3 regions of the Marinomonas epiphytica genome follow, and region 2 is predicted to be linked to each of the others. Evidence: riboswitches for the same ligand, from Rfam matches in the RefSeq annotation. Region 2 holds a riboswitch; each other region holds the start of a gene.
What was found. Region 2 has a riboswitch for thiamine pyrophosphate ahead of thiC (phosphomethylpyrimidine synthase ThiC). Riboswitches for the same ligand answer to the same signal wherever they lie in the genome.

Region 1: another riboswitch for thiamine pyrophosphate. It lies ahead of thiD (bifunctional hydroxymethylpyrimidine kinase/phosphomethylpyrimidine kinase); the one in region 2 lies ahead of thiC (phosphomethylpyrimidine synthase ThiC).
Region 3: another riboswitch for thiamine pyrophosphate. It lies ahead of thiB (thiamine ABC transporter substrate binding subunit); the one in region 2 lies ahead of thiC (phosphomethylpyrimidine synthase ThiC).

Annotation. Positions count from the first base shown of each region.
Region 1 covers NZ_BAAGVX010000033.1:174,119-179,494, reverse strand. Annotated here, with positions in the region: gene ACYVGZ_RS11140 (allantoate amidohydrolase) at 1-222, shown strand, start outside; cobalamin riboswitch at 313-456, shown strand; gene ACYVGZ_RS11135 (energy-coupling factor ABC transporter permease) at 521-1,192, shown strand; TPP riboswitch at 1,290-1,394, shown strand; gene thiD (bifunctional hydroxymethylpyrimidine kinase/phosphomethylpyrimidine kinase) at 1,465-2,313, shown strand; gene ACYVGZ_RS11125 (ABC transporter ATP-binding protein) at 2,300-3,091, shown strand; gene ACYVGZ_RS11120 (ABC transporter permease) at 3,088-3,885, shown strand; gene ACYVGZ_RS11115 (ABC transporter substrate-binding protein) at 3,901-4,854, shown strand; gene ACYVGZ_RS11110 (peroxiredoxin-like family protein) at 5,054-5,376, shown strand, end outside.
Region 2 covers NZ_BAAGVX010000002.1:173,565-178,940, forward strand. Annotated here, with positions in the region: gene thiH (2-iminoacetate synthase ThiH) at 1-574, opposite strand, end outside; gene ACYVGZ_RS01315 (thiazole synthase) at 571-1,347, opposite strand; gene thiS (sulfur carrier protein ThiS) at 1,350-1,559, opposite strand; gene thiC (phosphomethylpyrimidine synthase ThiC) at 1,556-4,156, opposite strand; TPP riboswitch at 4,337-4,441, opposite strand; gene rsmI (16S rRNA (cytidine(1402)-2'-O)-methyltransferase) at 4,507-5,364, opposite strand.
Region 3 covers NZ_BAAGVX010000026.1:265,396-270,771, reverse strand. Annotated here, with positions in the region: gene ACYVGZ_RS06345 (DMT family transporter) at 1-97, opposite strand, end outside; gene ACYVGZ_RS06340 (thiamine ABC transporter ATP-binding protein) at 113-817, opposite strand; gene thiP (thiamine/thiamine pyrophosphate ABC transporter permease) at 804-2,366, opposite strand; gene thiB (thiamine ABC transporter substrate binding subunit) at 2,404-3,402, opposite strand; TPP riboswitch at 3,457-3,579, opposite strand; gene ACYVGZ_RS06325 (3-deoxy-D-manno-octulosonic acid transferase) at 3,602-4,828, opposite strand; gene msbA (lipid A export permease/ATP-binding protein MsbA) at 4,832-5,376, opposite strand, start outside.

The DNA of each region.
Region 1 (5,376 bases), on a different contig from region 2:
TACCCTCAGGAAATTTTGTTGTCGGTTGGTGCGGCTCGTTATACGGACTATGGAGAGCAGCATGCATTGGCCCCAGGAGATGAGCTTGTTGTGGTCTTATTTAACAGCCAAGTACATTCACTTTATGAAATCACCACTTTAATAAAGAGCGGGCAAGATTTACATCAATTGAGTGGCGATGATGTGCTCTTTTTGCATCAACAAGTCGTAGCGGCTTGTTAGCCAAAGTGACTATAAACCATGCGTAATTGATATTTTTGAGATTGCGTTCAGTCGTATCTGAACGTATTCTCGAGGTTCAGAGTAGACGCTCTGAACACAGGCTATGAAGGTGTCAGTAGTAACTGGTGAAACTGGGAAATAGGTATGTGCAAACAAAACCTATGCTGCCCCCGCAACGGTAAGTTTACCTAAGTGTAAATCAGCCCGGAGACCGGCCTTCATATTAGATAATATAAGCTTGCTTATATTGGTTAATTAGACTCATACGGGTGGTGTGAGGCTCATTAGGGAAATTATTATGCATATTGAACCCGGTGTCGTAGACGGCGCCAAGATTATTTTAAGTTACGCTACCGCTGTAGCAGGCTTTGGACTTGCTGCCAAAGCAAGTGTGGAAACCATTAAAGAGTCAGGCTTAGGCTCGCTTGTTGGGCGAAGTGTGCTCACCAGTTTACTGGTATTTTTCTTCTTTGAAGTGATGCCACATCATGGGGTGGGGGTGTCAGAAGTCCACTTCATCTTAGGATCCACCTTGTTTTTACTGTTTGGCGCAGGGGCTGCATCAATTGGCTTGCTGATGGGACTTTTATTACAAGGCATTCTGTTCGCGCCTTTTGATCTGCCTCAGTACGGCATGAACGTCACCACCTTGCTGTTACCTTTATTCGCAATGGGAATAGTTGCCCGCCGCATTATTCCTGCGCACACAGCCTATGTAGATTTATCTTACCAACAGGCTCTAAAACTGTCGCTAACTTACCAAGGTGGCATTATCGCTTGGGTGGCATTTTGGGCGTTTTATGGTCAAGGCTTCTCAGCGGAAAACCTAACGGCAGTGGCCAGTTTTGGTTTAGCCTACCTAAGCGTGGTGCTAATTGAGCCCGTTTTAGATCTGGCTGTACTTGCTGGCGCAAAAGGGCTTGCTGGGCTGAAACAAACTCGTTTACTTGAGGCGCGTTTGTACCGCTAGCGTTAAAAACATACTAAAGCCGCCTTTGTTGAAGCAACAAAGGCGGCTTTTTCATTTTATAAGCAGTTGATCTTTAAGCAAGACTTGCTACTATGTTGGCATATAGTCGGGGGGCCTAATATTGGCTGAGAGTGCACAAAGTTGCAGACCCGTTGAACCTGATTCAGTTAACACTGGCGTAGGGAACTATTCTTCTTGTTTGTAGCTTTATACACCCAAGGTTTCGCATCGCGCGAATTGATGTAGTTTTTTACGCTCGCTATGGAGCTACTATGTCAAACTTGGCGTCACCAACCTCTCAACCTTCTTGCCCTATTGTGCTAACCATTGCCGGTTCTGACAGTGGTGGTGGTGCTGGTATTCAAGCAGATATTAAAGCGATTAGTGCAACAGGTGGTTATGCCTGCTCTGTGATTACCGCTGTCACGGCTCAAAATACCTTAGGCGTATCAGGCATTTTTGCTATTCCACTTGAGTTTGTGGAGCAGCAATTAGATGCTGTGTTCAGTGATCTCAATATTGCTGCAGTCAAAATTGGCATGTTAGCTGACCCAGAAATTATCCGTCTGGTAGCGAAAAAATTGTGTCAATATCAGCCTCCCTTTGTGGTAATAGACCCTGTTATGGTGGCTACTAGCGGAGATTTATTGCTTCCCGAGACGGCCATCCAGACCTTAAAAAATGAACTCTTTCACCTTGCTGATCTAATCACCCCTAACTTACCCGAAGCGGTGGCTTTAGTGGGAGAGGTTATGCCAAAAAGTGCTTCTGAATTGGTCTTATTACAAGAACAGTTGCGTTTATTGCCCGCCAAAGCCGTGCTGTTGAAAGGAGGACACTTTGACCAAGAGCCACTGAGTAGCGACTTTTTAATATTGGCTGATAAGGTGCAAACCTTTAGCGCACCAAGGGTGTCTACTAAGAATACGCACGGAACAGGCTGCACTTTATCTGCGGCTATTGCTTCTTTCTTAGCCCAAGGTCACTCGCTAGCAGGTTCAGTTCAGGCCGCAAAAGGTTACATTTCTAACGCTTTGCAACACGCTGATCGATTATCTGTTGGGCAGGGGCACGGGCCTGTACATCATTTCTATGCTGGCCATCAGTATGACCTCTCTTAAACAAGAACTCGCAAGCGTGGACTTTCAGTTAGAGCAATTTAGTTTGCTTTATAACGGCACTGAGCGTCCCGTTATCGATGGCTTATCCATGACCATAAAACAGCATGGCTGGACCTGCATTCTTGGGCGTAGTGGTTGTGGTAAAAGTAGTTTGTTGCGTTACTTGGCGGGTTTACTGAATACCCAAGTGACGGTTCGCGGACAGCCAAATAAGCACGCCTTTGCTGAATATTTCTCTGGTAAAATTGCTTATATGGCTCAGCAAGATTTACTCTATCCTTGGCTAACCGTCATGGAGAATGTGTGCATAGCAGAGCGTTTTAAAGGGGGTAAACAGTCCAAAACGAAAGCCTTTTCTGAACCCGCACGAGAGGTACTAAAAGCCGTCGGACTAGCACAATACGCAAGCTATTATCCTCAACAGTTGTCTGGCGGAATGCGGCAACGTGCTGCTCTTGCTAGAACCTTGCTGCAAGATAAGCCAATTATTTTAATGGATGAGCCTTTTTCGGCGTTAGATGCCATTACCCGCCACCACTTACAATCTTTGGCTCATCAGATGCTCAAGCATAAAGCTGTCGTCCTGATTACTCATGACCCACAAGAAGCGGTACGCCTTGCCGATACAGTTTACATTTTATCTGGCAATCCCAGTTGTGCTCGTAAGGTTGAGGTGCCTATTAGTCCCCCCCCGCGAACACAGGATGCCACAACGGCTCTTTGTTATGAGCATATTTTGTCGGTACTGCAAGACGACCTTGAAGGGGGGTACCCATGAGTGTTCAGTCTCCTTCTGGTTCATGGTTGAGTGTCAACAAGCTAAAGAAATGTCTCGACTCAAAGCTTGTTCGCCTAGCCTGTACTTTGGTGGTTTTTGCTCTTGCTTGGCACAGCATAGTGAGTGTTTTTGGATTGCCCAATTACATTTTGCCGTCCCCCTTACGGGTCTTGAATGTCTTAATGAATGATGTACATATATTGTTCAAGCATACGCTAGTTACCCTACAAGAGATTCTATTGGGGTTGTTGCTTGGCCTTGTCTTTGGGGTTCTCTTTGCTTTGCAAATGGCACTATTTGCACCTTTAAGGCGTTGGCTGTTGCCTTTGCTGATTGCCAGTCAAGCGATTCCGGTGTTCGCCTTGGCTCCGATTTTTATGCTGTGGCTGGGTTATGGTATGGCATCAAAAGTGGTCATGGCGGCCATTATTATTTTCTTCCCCATTACGACTTGTTTCTTCGATGGCTTACGTCAAACCCCACAAGGTTATCTTGACTTAGCTCGAACATTAGGAGCGACTCGCTGGCAAGAGCTTAGGCATGTTCGGCTTATGCAAGCCTTACCTGCTTTAGCGTCGGGGTTACGAGTAGCAGTTGTGGTTGCTCCTATTGGCGCTGTGGTTGGGGAATGGGTTGGGTCTAGTGAAGGCTTAGGCTATCTGATGTTACAAGCGAATGCGCGTATGCAAATTGACTTAATGTTTGCAGCACTCACTGTGCTCTCCTGCATAACGGTTGGCTTGTACTTCTTAACAGATTTTATCATCAAAAAACGACTCACTTGGGAGTCTTAAACTAAAGGAAACACAATGAAGATCACTAAATGGTATGCTGCGCTGGTTACCGTCATGGGCTTGATGAGTGCCAATATACAAGCACAAGAGAACGAAATGACTCTGATGCTAGATTGGTTCGTTAACCCTAACCATGGACCCATTATTATAGCTCAGCAACAAGGTTATTTTGCTGAACAAGGTATCGATCTGGTGATACAAGAGCCATCTGACCCAAGTACGCCTGCTAAACTAGTGGCTGCTGGCAAAGTGGATTTGGCTGTTTCCTACCAACCTAATTTGATTATGGACGTCGCAGCAGGTTTACCGTTGATTCGTGCGGCAACACTGATTGCTACACCGCTGAATACTCTAACCGTGTTGGATAATGGCAAAATTAACAGCATTGCTGATTTGCGCGGTAAGACAATTGGTATCTCGGTTTCGGGAAATGAAGAAGCCATAGTGGGTACCATGCTGAAAGCCCACGGTGTTGCGTACGATGAAGTCACCGTAATTAATATTGGTTGGGCGCTGTCAAGTTCACTGGCCTCTGGACGAGTAGACGCAACTTGGGGCGGTTTTCGTAACTTCGAAGCCAATCAGTTAGAGCTAGAAGGGATTAAAGCAAAGGCCTACTTCCCTGAGGAGCATCAAGTACCGATTTATGATGAGCTGGTGTTTGTTGCCAACAGTCAATCTTACGATAAAGGTACCCTACAAGCGTTTAACCAAGCTATTGAAAAGGGAGTAACCTATATTCTAAACCACCCGCAAGAGTCTTGGTTGCAGTTTGTTCAATACGCGCCAGATACGCTTGATAATGAGCTTAACAAACGTGCTTGGCAAGATACCTTACGCCGCTTTGCCTTGCGCCCAAGTGCATTGGATAGAAAGCGCTACAGGGATTACGCGAAATTTATGCATGCCCAAGGGCTCATTGATACTCTGCCGGCTCCCGCTAGCTATCTTCCTTCTTTAAGCCATTAACTTGCCTCTGTGATGTGGGGGGAAGTTCCCCCACATTGCTCTTCCCTAATTATTGCAAACTTTTCTTAAGCCTTATTTTTATTGGGTTGAGAGGGGGGGGCATACTTTTTTTGATCGATCGTTCAAAATGGGGGTTGAACGATCGTTCATGCTCTGCTTAAATGCACGTATTGTGTATTTATTAACGAAGAGGTTTACCATGTCATTACAAGATCAAATTGCAGATTACAAAGCGGGTTTCGTGCAAAAAGCACCACAAGAAGTACAGGCTCTAATGAAACAGGCTACTCAGAATCTAGCTGAATCTGGTATTGTCGATAAAGCGCCGAAAGTTGGTGAGGAGCTTCCAGCATTCTCTTTACCGAACCAAAATGGCGACCAAGTTGAGCTAGCTGACTTACTTGCCAAAGGGCCAGTAGTACTGACTTTTTACCGTGGTGGCTGGTGCCCATATTGCAACCTTGAGCTAAAAGCTTACCAAGATCAGCTTGCTAATATTAAAGCGAGCAATGCCAGCCTGGT
Region 2 (5,376 bases):
GTAACTTTGCGTATTCATGGGTTTCTAAAGGCTGAACCTCCATAGACAGCTGACTAAAATGAGGCTTTATGTGGGGCAGCATTTTTTCAAAGTATGGCATAGAGACACGTTTCGTCTCACCAGTGACCAAAAGGATATGATCAAATCCCTTGCCTTTAATGGCCGCAATTTCCGCGGCTATTTGCCCTTCATTCAAAGTTAAACGCTTAATGGCATTGCTCATGGAAAAGCCACAATAAGTACACTCATTGGCACAGGTATTCGACAGGTACAAAGGAGCAAACAAACTCATGGTGTTTCCAAACCTTTGCTTTGTCATTTGCTCACTTTGGGCCACCATTTCTAATAAAAATGGTTCCGCCGCAGGCGAAATGAGCGCGGCAAAATCGTCAACATTACGTTTCGTTTTAGCAAGAGCACGTAAAACATCGGATTCCTTGTAATGCTGCTGACGTTTTTCTACTTGAGACCACTGTACTTGCTCCAGCCAAGCGCTGAACTGCCCAGCTACAGCTGGGCTCTGCACAGGAGCAAGTTTATCCTTTCGATCTGTACCAATTAGGGATTGTGTCACGATAGCGCCCCAAGAAACTCGGTTAATGGGCTCGACGCTTGTGCCTTCACCTGTTTCTCACCTAGGCCTGCTTCATATGCCATACGCCCCGCTTGCACCGCCATTTTAAAAGCCTGCGCCATTGGAACTGGCTGTTTCGCAACCGCCATCGCGGTATTGACTAAAACAGCGTCAGCGCCAATTTCTAACGCCAATGCAGCATCCGATGGTGCCCCTATTCCTGCATCCACAATGACGGGCACATTACTTTGCTCTATGATAATTTCTAAAAATGGACGGCTTGCCAAGCCCATATTTGAACCGATAGGCGACCCAAGCGGCATGACGCACTGACTACCGACTTCTTCCAAACGCTTACATAAAACGGGGTCAGCATGCACATAAGGCATGACAACAAAGCCTTTTTTGACCAACTCTTCAGCGGCAAGCAAGGTTTCCATTCCGTCTGGCATTAAATACCTTGGGTCTGGGTGAATTTCTAATTTCACCCAGTTTGTTTGCAGAGCTTCCCGGGCCAATTCTGCGGCAAACACGGCTTCTTTTGCGGTTCTGGCACCCGATGTATTTGGCAATAGTTTTAAGCCCTGTTGCTGTAAAGGCTGCAAAATATTATCAGACTGATTTTGCAGGTCCATGCGCCTTAATGACAAGGTCACCAGTTGCGTTTCACTGGCCAGCAATGAGTTCATCATGGTATCAGCACTGGCGTATTTTCCTGTCCCTGTGAATAAGCGCGATTGAAACTCATGACCGGCAATGACTAAAGGTTCCATTTCTATCCTCCTGCAATCGATTCAAATATATAAACATGTTGCCCTGCCTCAAGGGTGGTAGAAGCCCATAGGCTTTTGGGTACCACTTGCTGATTCAAAGCAATGGCCAACCCTCGCCCCTCGCTTTCTAGCTCTACTAACAGGTCAGCAAGAGTTTGGCCCGCAAAATGATAGGCTTCATCATTCAATTGGATTAGACACTTTTGGGTCATGGCTTTGTTCCTACTGGCTGTAAGCATTCCGACATAAGCTGTTTTATCACTCGCTCAGGATTCTGTGACTGAGTAATTGCGGTGACCACCGCCACGCTGTCTACGCCCGTTTTCACAACACTGGCAAAACGTTCTTGGCTAATGCCACCAATGGCCACAGTAGGTACAGCACCATCAATTAAAGCCACTTGCCTAGCAAGCTCTGTTAAACCTTGAGGTTGAGATGGCATTTGTTTAGTTTGAGTAGGAAAAATGTGCCCCAATGCCACATAGCTGGGTTTGAGGTGCAGAGCTTGCTTAAGCTCTTGTTCATCGTGAGTGCTGACCCCAAAACGCAACCCTGCTTGCTGTATTTTCTGTAAATCTGCGACTTGTAAATCTTCTTGGCCCAAGTGAACGCCATAAGCGCCAAGCTCAATGGCCAATTGCCAGAAATCATTAATGAATACTTGGGCTTGGTATTGTTCACCTAGGGCAATCGCCTGGGCAATTTGCTCTTTAAGCTGACTATAATCGGGCTCTTTAATACGCAATTGGGCCAGCTTAACACCTTGCTTTAGGACACACTCCAGCCACTCTAATGTATCTACAACAGGGTAAAGCCCCATTTTTTCTTTATCCATCGGAGCAAAGGGTTCTAACTCTGAGGACACTAATTTATCTTGGCTTAAATACACCTGACTGCCTAATTCACGAAACTGCTCTGACATTTTTTGCATGCCTTGATCAGCCTCTACATCCGGTAAAGTTAAAGCCTGTACTTCTAGATCTTTGGCGTAGTCACGTACTTCTTGAGTGATTTTCATAGAACAAAACTTCGGGCCACACATAGAACAAAAGTGGGCCACCTTACCAGAGGCTTGAGGCAAGGTTTCGTCGTGGTACTGGCGTGCTGTTTCAGGGTCTAGCGCGAGGTTAAATTGGTCCTCCCAACGGAACTCAAAACGTGCTTTGGATAAAGCGTTATCACGAATTTGAGCGCCGGGGTGACCTTTCGCCAAATCAGCGGCATGAGCCGCAATTTTATAGGTAATTAAGCCCTGCTTTACATCTTCTTTATTAGGCAAACCTAAATGTTCTTTGGGGGTCACATAACACAACATAGCACACCCATACCAACCTATTTGGGCGGCGCCTATACCTGAGGTAATATGGTCATAGCCTGGCGCAATATCTTGCGTTAAGGGCCCTAAGGTGTAGAAAGGTGCTTCATGACAATGCTCTAATTGCTCATGCATGTTTTCTTCAATAAGTTGCATAGGAACATGGCCTGGCCCTTCAATCATGACTTGCACATCGTATTCCCAAGCCACCTTTGTCAGCTCACCTAATGTACGCAGTTCTGACATTTGAGCTTCATCGTTGGCGTCCATAATGGAGCCAGGACGCAAACCATCTCCTAACGACAGCGACACGTCGTAGGCTGCACAAATCTCACAAATTTCTCTAAAGCGGGTATATAAAAAGTTTTCTTCATGATGGGCCAGACACCATTTAGCCATAATCGAGCCGCCACGAGAAACAATCCCCGTCAATCGTTTTGCCGTCATTGGTACAAAACGTAATAACACACCGGCATGAATCGTAAAATAATCTACTCCCTGCTCCGCTTGCTCTATTAGTGTGTCTCGAAATACCTGCCAATTTAGATCTTCCGCCACACCATCCACTTTTTCTAAAGCCTGATAAATAGGGACAGTACCAATTGGCACAGGCGAGTTTCTTAGAATCCATTCACGGGTTTCATGAATGTTTTTCCCCGTGGACAAATCCATCACGGTATCGGCCCCCCAGCGAGTCGACCACACTAATTTTTCGACCTCTTCTTCAATGGATGATGTAACAGCAGAGTTGCCAATATTCGCATTCACTTTAACCAGAAAGTTTCGCCCTATGATCATAGGCTCTGATTCTGGGTGGTTAATATTATTCGGGATAATCGCTCGACCTTTGGCTACTTCGTCGCGAATAAACTCGGGGGTGATTTGCTCTTGAATATTGGCGCCAAAGCTCTGGCCTGGGTGTTGTTTTAATAACAGCTCACTCTGAATGGCCGCTAAATTCTGGTTTTCACGAATAGCAATGTATTCCATTTCTGGGGTGATGATACCCTTCTTGGCATAGTGCATTTGCGTTACGCACTGACCAGACTTCGCCTTTCGGACTGTTGGCAATGCTTTAAAACGCAATTCGTCTAAACGACTGTCTGCCAAGCGAGATTGAGCAAACTCAGACGAAACCGCATCTAATTCTTGAGTATCATCACGCTGCTCTATCCAACTCGCTCTAATGGCATCAATGCCTTTATAAACATCAATTTTGTTATTTATGTCACCGTATGGACCAGAGCAGTCGTAGACATACACAGGCTCATTTGGCTCAAAAGTTAATTTGGCGGGGTCCGAACCAACGACGGTATCGGTAAGATGGATTTTCCGCATAGGAACTCGGATGGTTTCCTGACTACCTTGCACATAAATGCGTTCCGAAGCAGGAAAAGGCGTTGCTTGTAAGCTATCGATGAATTGCTTTGCTTGCAAACGTGACGCTTCGCGACTGGACTTAGATATTCTTTTAGGTGTTGTTGGATTCGACATTAAGCAGTTCCCTTTAATATTGTTATGGAAATTGCTTGTCTGAAATGCGCTTTAAGCAGGCTCGATAGACTCATATCGACTTACTGCTTAACAATGAAGGTTTAACTCAAAGCAAGTTGATTAGGTATGTAGCTGCACCCTATTCAACTTGCGAAGACAAACCGACAAAATGCAGAAAAGAAAAATGATTTTCTTGTTTCCTACGCGGGGATTAGCCCGATCAGGTTCTGCGGATCCCGTACTTATTTGTACGATCTCAGCCATATGGCACTCCGACAAGTGACGCTTAGTATACTGAGAAAAAGCAAGCTGTAAACTTGTTCACCTATCGGAGTGAGAAAAACTTTCGGTTATTGATTCATCTCTAAAGCCATTTTGTATAGGGCGTTTTTCTTTTCACCGGTTAATTTAGCTGCCATAGCAGCAGCTTGTTTAACCGGCAGATCTTCTAAAAGTATCGCCAATACCCTTTGTGCCTCTTGTTCTGCAGCACTGGCTTCGATTTTTTCAATTTGCAGCATCACTACAAACTCACCACGCATTTGGTTGGCGTCTTGATCAAATTGAGTAAGCAGCTCACTTGGCGTACCAGACAAAAAGGTCTCAAAGGTTTTAGTGACTTCTCGGCCAATGACAACCTGCACTCTATCACCATATACTTTGTCTAAATCTTGTATCGAATCGTAGATACGGTGGGTAGATTCATAGAAAACCACGGTACCAGCTTGAGACTGCCAACTCTCGTAGAGGTCGCAACGGGCTTTAGATTTTGCAGGCACAAAACCCGCAAAGAAAAATTGGTCTGTCGCCAATCCTGAAGCACATAGAGCCGCAATGAAAGCACACGCTCCCGGTACAGGGGATACTCGCAAGCCTTTTTCCCGTAAATTAGACACAATATGATAACCTGGGTCAGAAATTAAAGGCGTACCCGCGTCAGACACCAAAGCAACATTTTTCCCTTCTTCCAACAAACTGGCCACATAATTCGCTTTGTCTTTCTCGTTATGGTCATGGAGGGAGAATAACTTGGCTTCGATTCCAAAATGATTCAGTAAGCGCTTAGTATGGCGGGTATCTTCTGCACCAATATAGTCTACATCTCGTAAAGTTTGTTCCGCTCTTTTACTAAAGTCGTCTAAATTTCCAATCGGGGTCGCAACTATGTGAAGTGTGCCCCTAACATCATCCGAACTATGTGCTAACATGTCGCCTCTTTG
Region 3 (5,376 bases), on a different contig from region 2:
TCTGCAATTGTTTTGCAGACAAGGCGGTAATCGACATAACAAAGGCATAGGCAAGGGTTAATACAATACCCTTCCTAATTACTGATGAGCCATCCATAGACATTTACCTTTATCAATTATCTAGACTATTAGAACCTAAATAGTCTTGCAAAACGGGCGTTACCTTACTTGACTCAAGCACTTCGACCCTATCATGTAATACAACTTTACCCTGACGAATTAGCAGAAACCTGCCACCCACCAGCCGCGCTTCTTGGGGCAGATGAGACACCAGGAGCGTGGTCAGTTGATATTCTTCTGTCACCTTCTTAATTAGCAACAGCATTTCTTGCCTTAATGCTGGGTCCAGAGCACTAAAAGGTTCATCTAATAGCAAAATAGGTTGCTCACGAACCAACACCCGAGCAATGGCAACTCTTTGCGCTTGCCCGCCAGATAGTGCCTGTGGAAAAGCATTTTGTTTATTCACAAGCTGAGTCTGCTCAAGTGCCCAGCTGACTTTTTGCTTCTGCTCAGTACTCAAACGTAAGTTTGCCGATAAACCAACGGCCACATTCTGCCAGACCGTTAATTGAGGAAAGAGGTTGTCACTTTGAAACAGAGTGGAAATAGGCCTTTCATAGGGAGCCTGTGAGAGCAAAGAAAGGCCATAATAGTTGAGCACTCCTTTACCCTGCAAGAACCCACCTATAAGCTGCAACAAGGTACTTTTACCTTCCCCACTGCCACCCAATAAAGTGGTAATACCAGGCTCCAATGTCACCTGATAGTGAGCCTCAAAGGCTGCCCAATTATAACTAAGATCAATGGACAACATGGTTTTTTCCTCCTACAAGGCGCACAGTAGTACAAAACAGCAACAAACATAGAGAAATCAAAACCACCGCCACACAAGCTCCTTCTTCTAGTCGATAAGAGCCAATTAATTGAAACAAATACAGAGGTAATGACTGCAAATTCTGGCTACCAAATAAGGCAATAGCCCCCATGTCCCCAAGTGATAACAATAAAGCATAAGCAAACGCCTGTGCGACACTGGTACGCACTAGCGGCCATTCAAGACACCACCGAGACCATCCTGTAATACCCAGGCTAATGTAAAGAGTGCGAAAACGTTTTTCCTGCTGATATATCACTGGCATTAGTGCTCGCATAACAAAGGGTAAAGCCATAACCGCATTCACCCAAACCACGACCCAATAGCCAGAAGACAAGCCGTAACCCAATTCTCTTAGCCATAGAAATAAGCCAGTGGCAATCACAATACCTGGCACCATTAAAATTAAATTACTCAGATGTTCCAGCTGATTAGGTAAAAAGCTTAACCGCCCCCTTTCTGAGCAATATCGAGCCAGTACAGCAAAACTCATGGCAATCAACAAACTAAGCAGAGCAGCAGGAAAGGCAATTTTAATGGAGACCCAAACAGCTTGCCAAAGGCCAGAGCTCAATAAGGTGTCAAAAAACTTAGGCGAAAAAACAGGCTCAAAGATTGCAATAAAAGGAGGAATAACTAATAAGAGCATCACACCAAATGCCAAGCCATCCACACTTCTGGCAAGGTAACTGTCTTTCACTGGGTAATATCTGGCTGCTAACAAACTCGTATCTTGGTGCCTAAGGCCTGCCAACCTGTACACCAGTACCGCGAAAAGCGTGCAGATTAATACTTGCAACACAGCAAGAAAGCTCGCCTTGCCAAGGTCAAACTCAAACCTGAGTGCTTGATATATGGCCACTTCTAAAGTGCTGGATTTGGGCCCACCCCCTAAAGATAAGACCACAGCAAAGCTAGAAAAACACAACATAAAGGTTAAAACAAAGGTCCCTGGCAAGACTTTTTTTAGGTAATGCCATTCAATTAACCGAAAAGATTGCCAACGATTAAACCCCAACTGAGACGCCTGACGCCACTGACCAACAGGAACCAAGCCATATCCTTGTAGCAACAATCTGGCCGCCAAAGGCATGTTTAAAAACACATGCGCCAGCAAAATTCCAAATAGGCCATAAAGAGGCACTTCGATCCCCAATAACTGATTAAGCCAGCCTGTCCGACCATACACGACCACTAAACCAAGAATGGCCACTATAGTCGGAACCACCATGGAAATAGCAAACAACTGTAATAGCCAAGCTTTTCCCCAAATTTGTCTGTGAGCGAGACAAGACACAACAGGAATAGCCACGAGAATACTGATCACACTGCTTAATAAGGCCTGCCAAAGTGAAAAGCGAATAACGCGCCATAAATAAGGCTCAGACAGGTATTCTAGCCACTGGCTAAATTCCGAGTAACGCAAAAGGGCAGCCAAACTGGCTGCCCCAACAATCACAAAACACAGCACTCCAAGGCTGGCTGGCAAGAGATGCCACCGAGCCTTGAAGGAACTCAATGCGCAATTAACGTGTCGTTGCATCGAGCCACTCGTTCACCCACGCTTTACGCTTTTTCGCCACTTGCTCTTGAGGAAGCAAAACTTGCTTGTCCACGGCTAGTGCCGGTGCAAATACTGCTGGCAATGGCTCTTTTGGAGAGACCACTGGAAGCATCCAGTTACCTGTTGGTATTTCAGACTGGAAACCTGGGCTCAAGATGAACGCCATAAATTGCTTAGCCAGCTCAGGCTGTTTAGAGCTCTTTAGCATAGCGGCCACTTCCACCTGTGGATAATAGCCTTCTGAAGCTGGCGCTGCCTTGTACTTAGTTTCCCCTTCGGCAACAACATGATAAGCAGGCGATGTGGTATAACTTAGAACAACATCAGCCTCACCTTTTAAGAACAGACTGTAGCCTTCATACCACCCTTTGGTCACAGTAACTGTATGAGAAGCGAGTTTTTCCCAGGCTTGGGGTGCCTGATCACCATAAACCGCCTTCATCCATAGCAACAAGCCTAAGCCGGGGGTACTGGTTCTTGGATCTTGGTAAATCACTTTTAGCTCTTGATTCTCAACCACTTCTTGCAAACTTGTTGGTGGCTCAGCTAAGGTTTCAGAATTATAAATAAACGCGAAATGTCCGTGGTCGAAAGGCACAAACTCCTCATCTGACCAACCACCAGCAAGCGTTACCGCCGACGTATCTACGGCATGCTTTGCTAACAAACCGCTTTGGGAAGCGGTCTGCATAAGGTTCAGGTCTAAGCCTAATAGAACATCCGCTTCACTGCTTTTACCTTCTAACTGCACACGGGACAAAATACCCACAGAAGAATCTAAGGCAATAAAGTTCACCTCGCAGTCACACTCAGCCTCAAAATTGGCTTTAATTTTTGGACCAGGCCCCCAGTCAGCCGCAAAAGAGTCATAAGTGTAAACATTTAAGGTATTGGCTACTAAGTTAGCACTGGCAAGGGCAGCTACAATGGCCACAATAGAGTTTTTCAAAGAAGGTATCACGGTGTCGCTCCTATATATAAAAAAGCGGCGCTCGGGAAAGACACAAGGTAGTTAACCAACTTGTCATCTCGATTCCTACGCCAGCACAATCTGGATCAGGTTCAATGGGTTAGCCGATAACGACCTCTCAGCGTTAGAAGAAAACTAGTTTTCTTCAAAGCACCCCATGAGATAGTGAAACGCTATTGTAAAGACTCCCTTAGAGCTTGTCTATTTGCGCTAAAGTTCGCGCCACGGCCCCTTGATTTTGCCTAGCAAAATTGAAAGCGGCTTGTCCCATGGAATGAGACATTTCTGGAGACCTCGCCAAATTCAGCAACATCTCTGACAAGGATTCAGCATCCTGGCACCGTGCCGCTGCCTGCTGCTCAACAAGCTGCTCGGTGATTTCAGCGAAGTTAAAAGTGTGTTCTCCTACCAAAAGAGGCTTTTTCAGCACGGCAGCTTCAATAGGGTTATGACCGCCACGAGGAATAAAGCTCCCTGCGACCAAAGCCACATCTGATGCTTGATAGTAATGCATCAGCTCCCCCATACTATCGCCAATGAGAACGGCAAAATCAGACCAGTTCTGAGGGGGAGTTTCACTACGCCTTCCAGTGAGTGCAAATGTTTGCTGGGCCATCCCGAACACGTCAGTGAAGCGTTCGGGGTGGCGGGGTACGATTATCAAGATGGCGTCGTGAATATGCTCTCGCAAGGTTTGATGGGCTTTTAGAAAAAGCTCATCTTCCCCCTGGTGAGTACTTGCTGCTACCCAGACAAAAGAAGTACCAATCAGCTCGCGCCAGTTCGACGCAAGAACCGCTTCACTTGGCTGAAGATCAAATTTAATGCTTCCCGTCACCTCTACATGGGAGGCACCAAGCTGGCGAAAACGCGCAGCATCATCGTCGCCATGAGCCAAAATCAAATCGGGCTGAGCCATTATAGTGGCAGATAAGGAAGAAAATTTTTTATAACGCCGAAAAGATCGTTCACTCAATCTGGCATTAACCACACTAATTCGACGACCTTGCCTCTTAGCGACCGAGAGTAGGTTTGGCCACAATTCAGTCTCAACAACCCAAAGCTGTGGACAAGATAATGACTTTAATGCTCTTTTCACGCACCACATCAAGTCGACTGGTAGGTACTTATGATTAGCGTTAGGAAAGGCTTTTGCTACCTGTTCCGCGCCGGTTGGGGTAACCGTTGTGATTAACAAACTGGCACCTGGATGCGACTCTTGCCAAGCATGAATTAATGGACGTGCCGCTAAGACCTCACCGACTGAGGCACAGTGCACCCAAAGATCAACAGACAATGGCGACCATGCCCCTAGGGCTTCAGAAAAACGGTAACCCTCATATTGGCGCTGAAAACGCCGCAGTTTTAATAAAATAAACGGCGTTAACAGTAACAAGACAATTCGATACCACCACATCTTTTAGCTGCTACTTGATTCGCTAAACTGCTGACTGTGTAGCTGAGCATAAGCGCCCTGCTTTTCTAGCAGCTCATGGTGTGTACCTTGCTCAACAATTTTGCCATCTTCCACCACCGCAATAATATCGGCTTTTTCAATGGTAGACAGCCTATGAGCAATGGCGATGGTAGTGCGATTTTCCATCAAGTTTTCCAGTGCCATTTGGATAGCTCGCTCGGATTCGGTATCTAATGCTGACGTGGCTTCGTCCAGAATTAAGATGGGCGCATTTTTTAGAATGGCTCGAGCAATAGCGATGCGCTGTCGCTGCCCCCCAGATAACAAGACCCCATTCTCCCCAACCATGGTATTTAAGCCCTGGTCGAGTTTTTCAATAAAGTCCCAAGCATTAGCCGCTTTTGCCGCTGCCATCACATCTTTATCTGTGGCACTGCGCAAACTACCATAGGCGATGTTTTCACGTATTGTGCCATTAAACAAGATGACTTGCTGGTTCACCAAAGCTATGTTTTTCCTTAAATCCGCTAAACGATAGTCGTTAATGG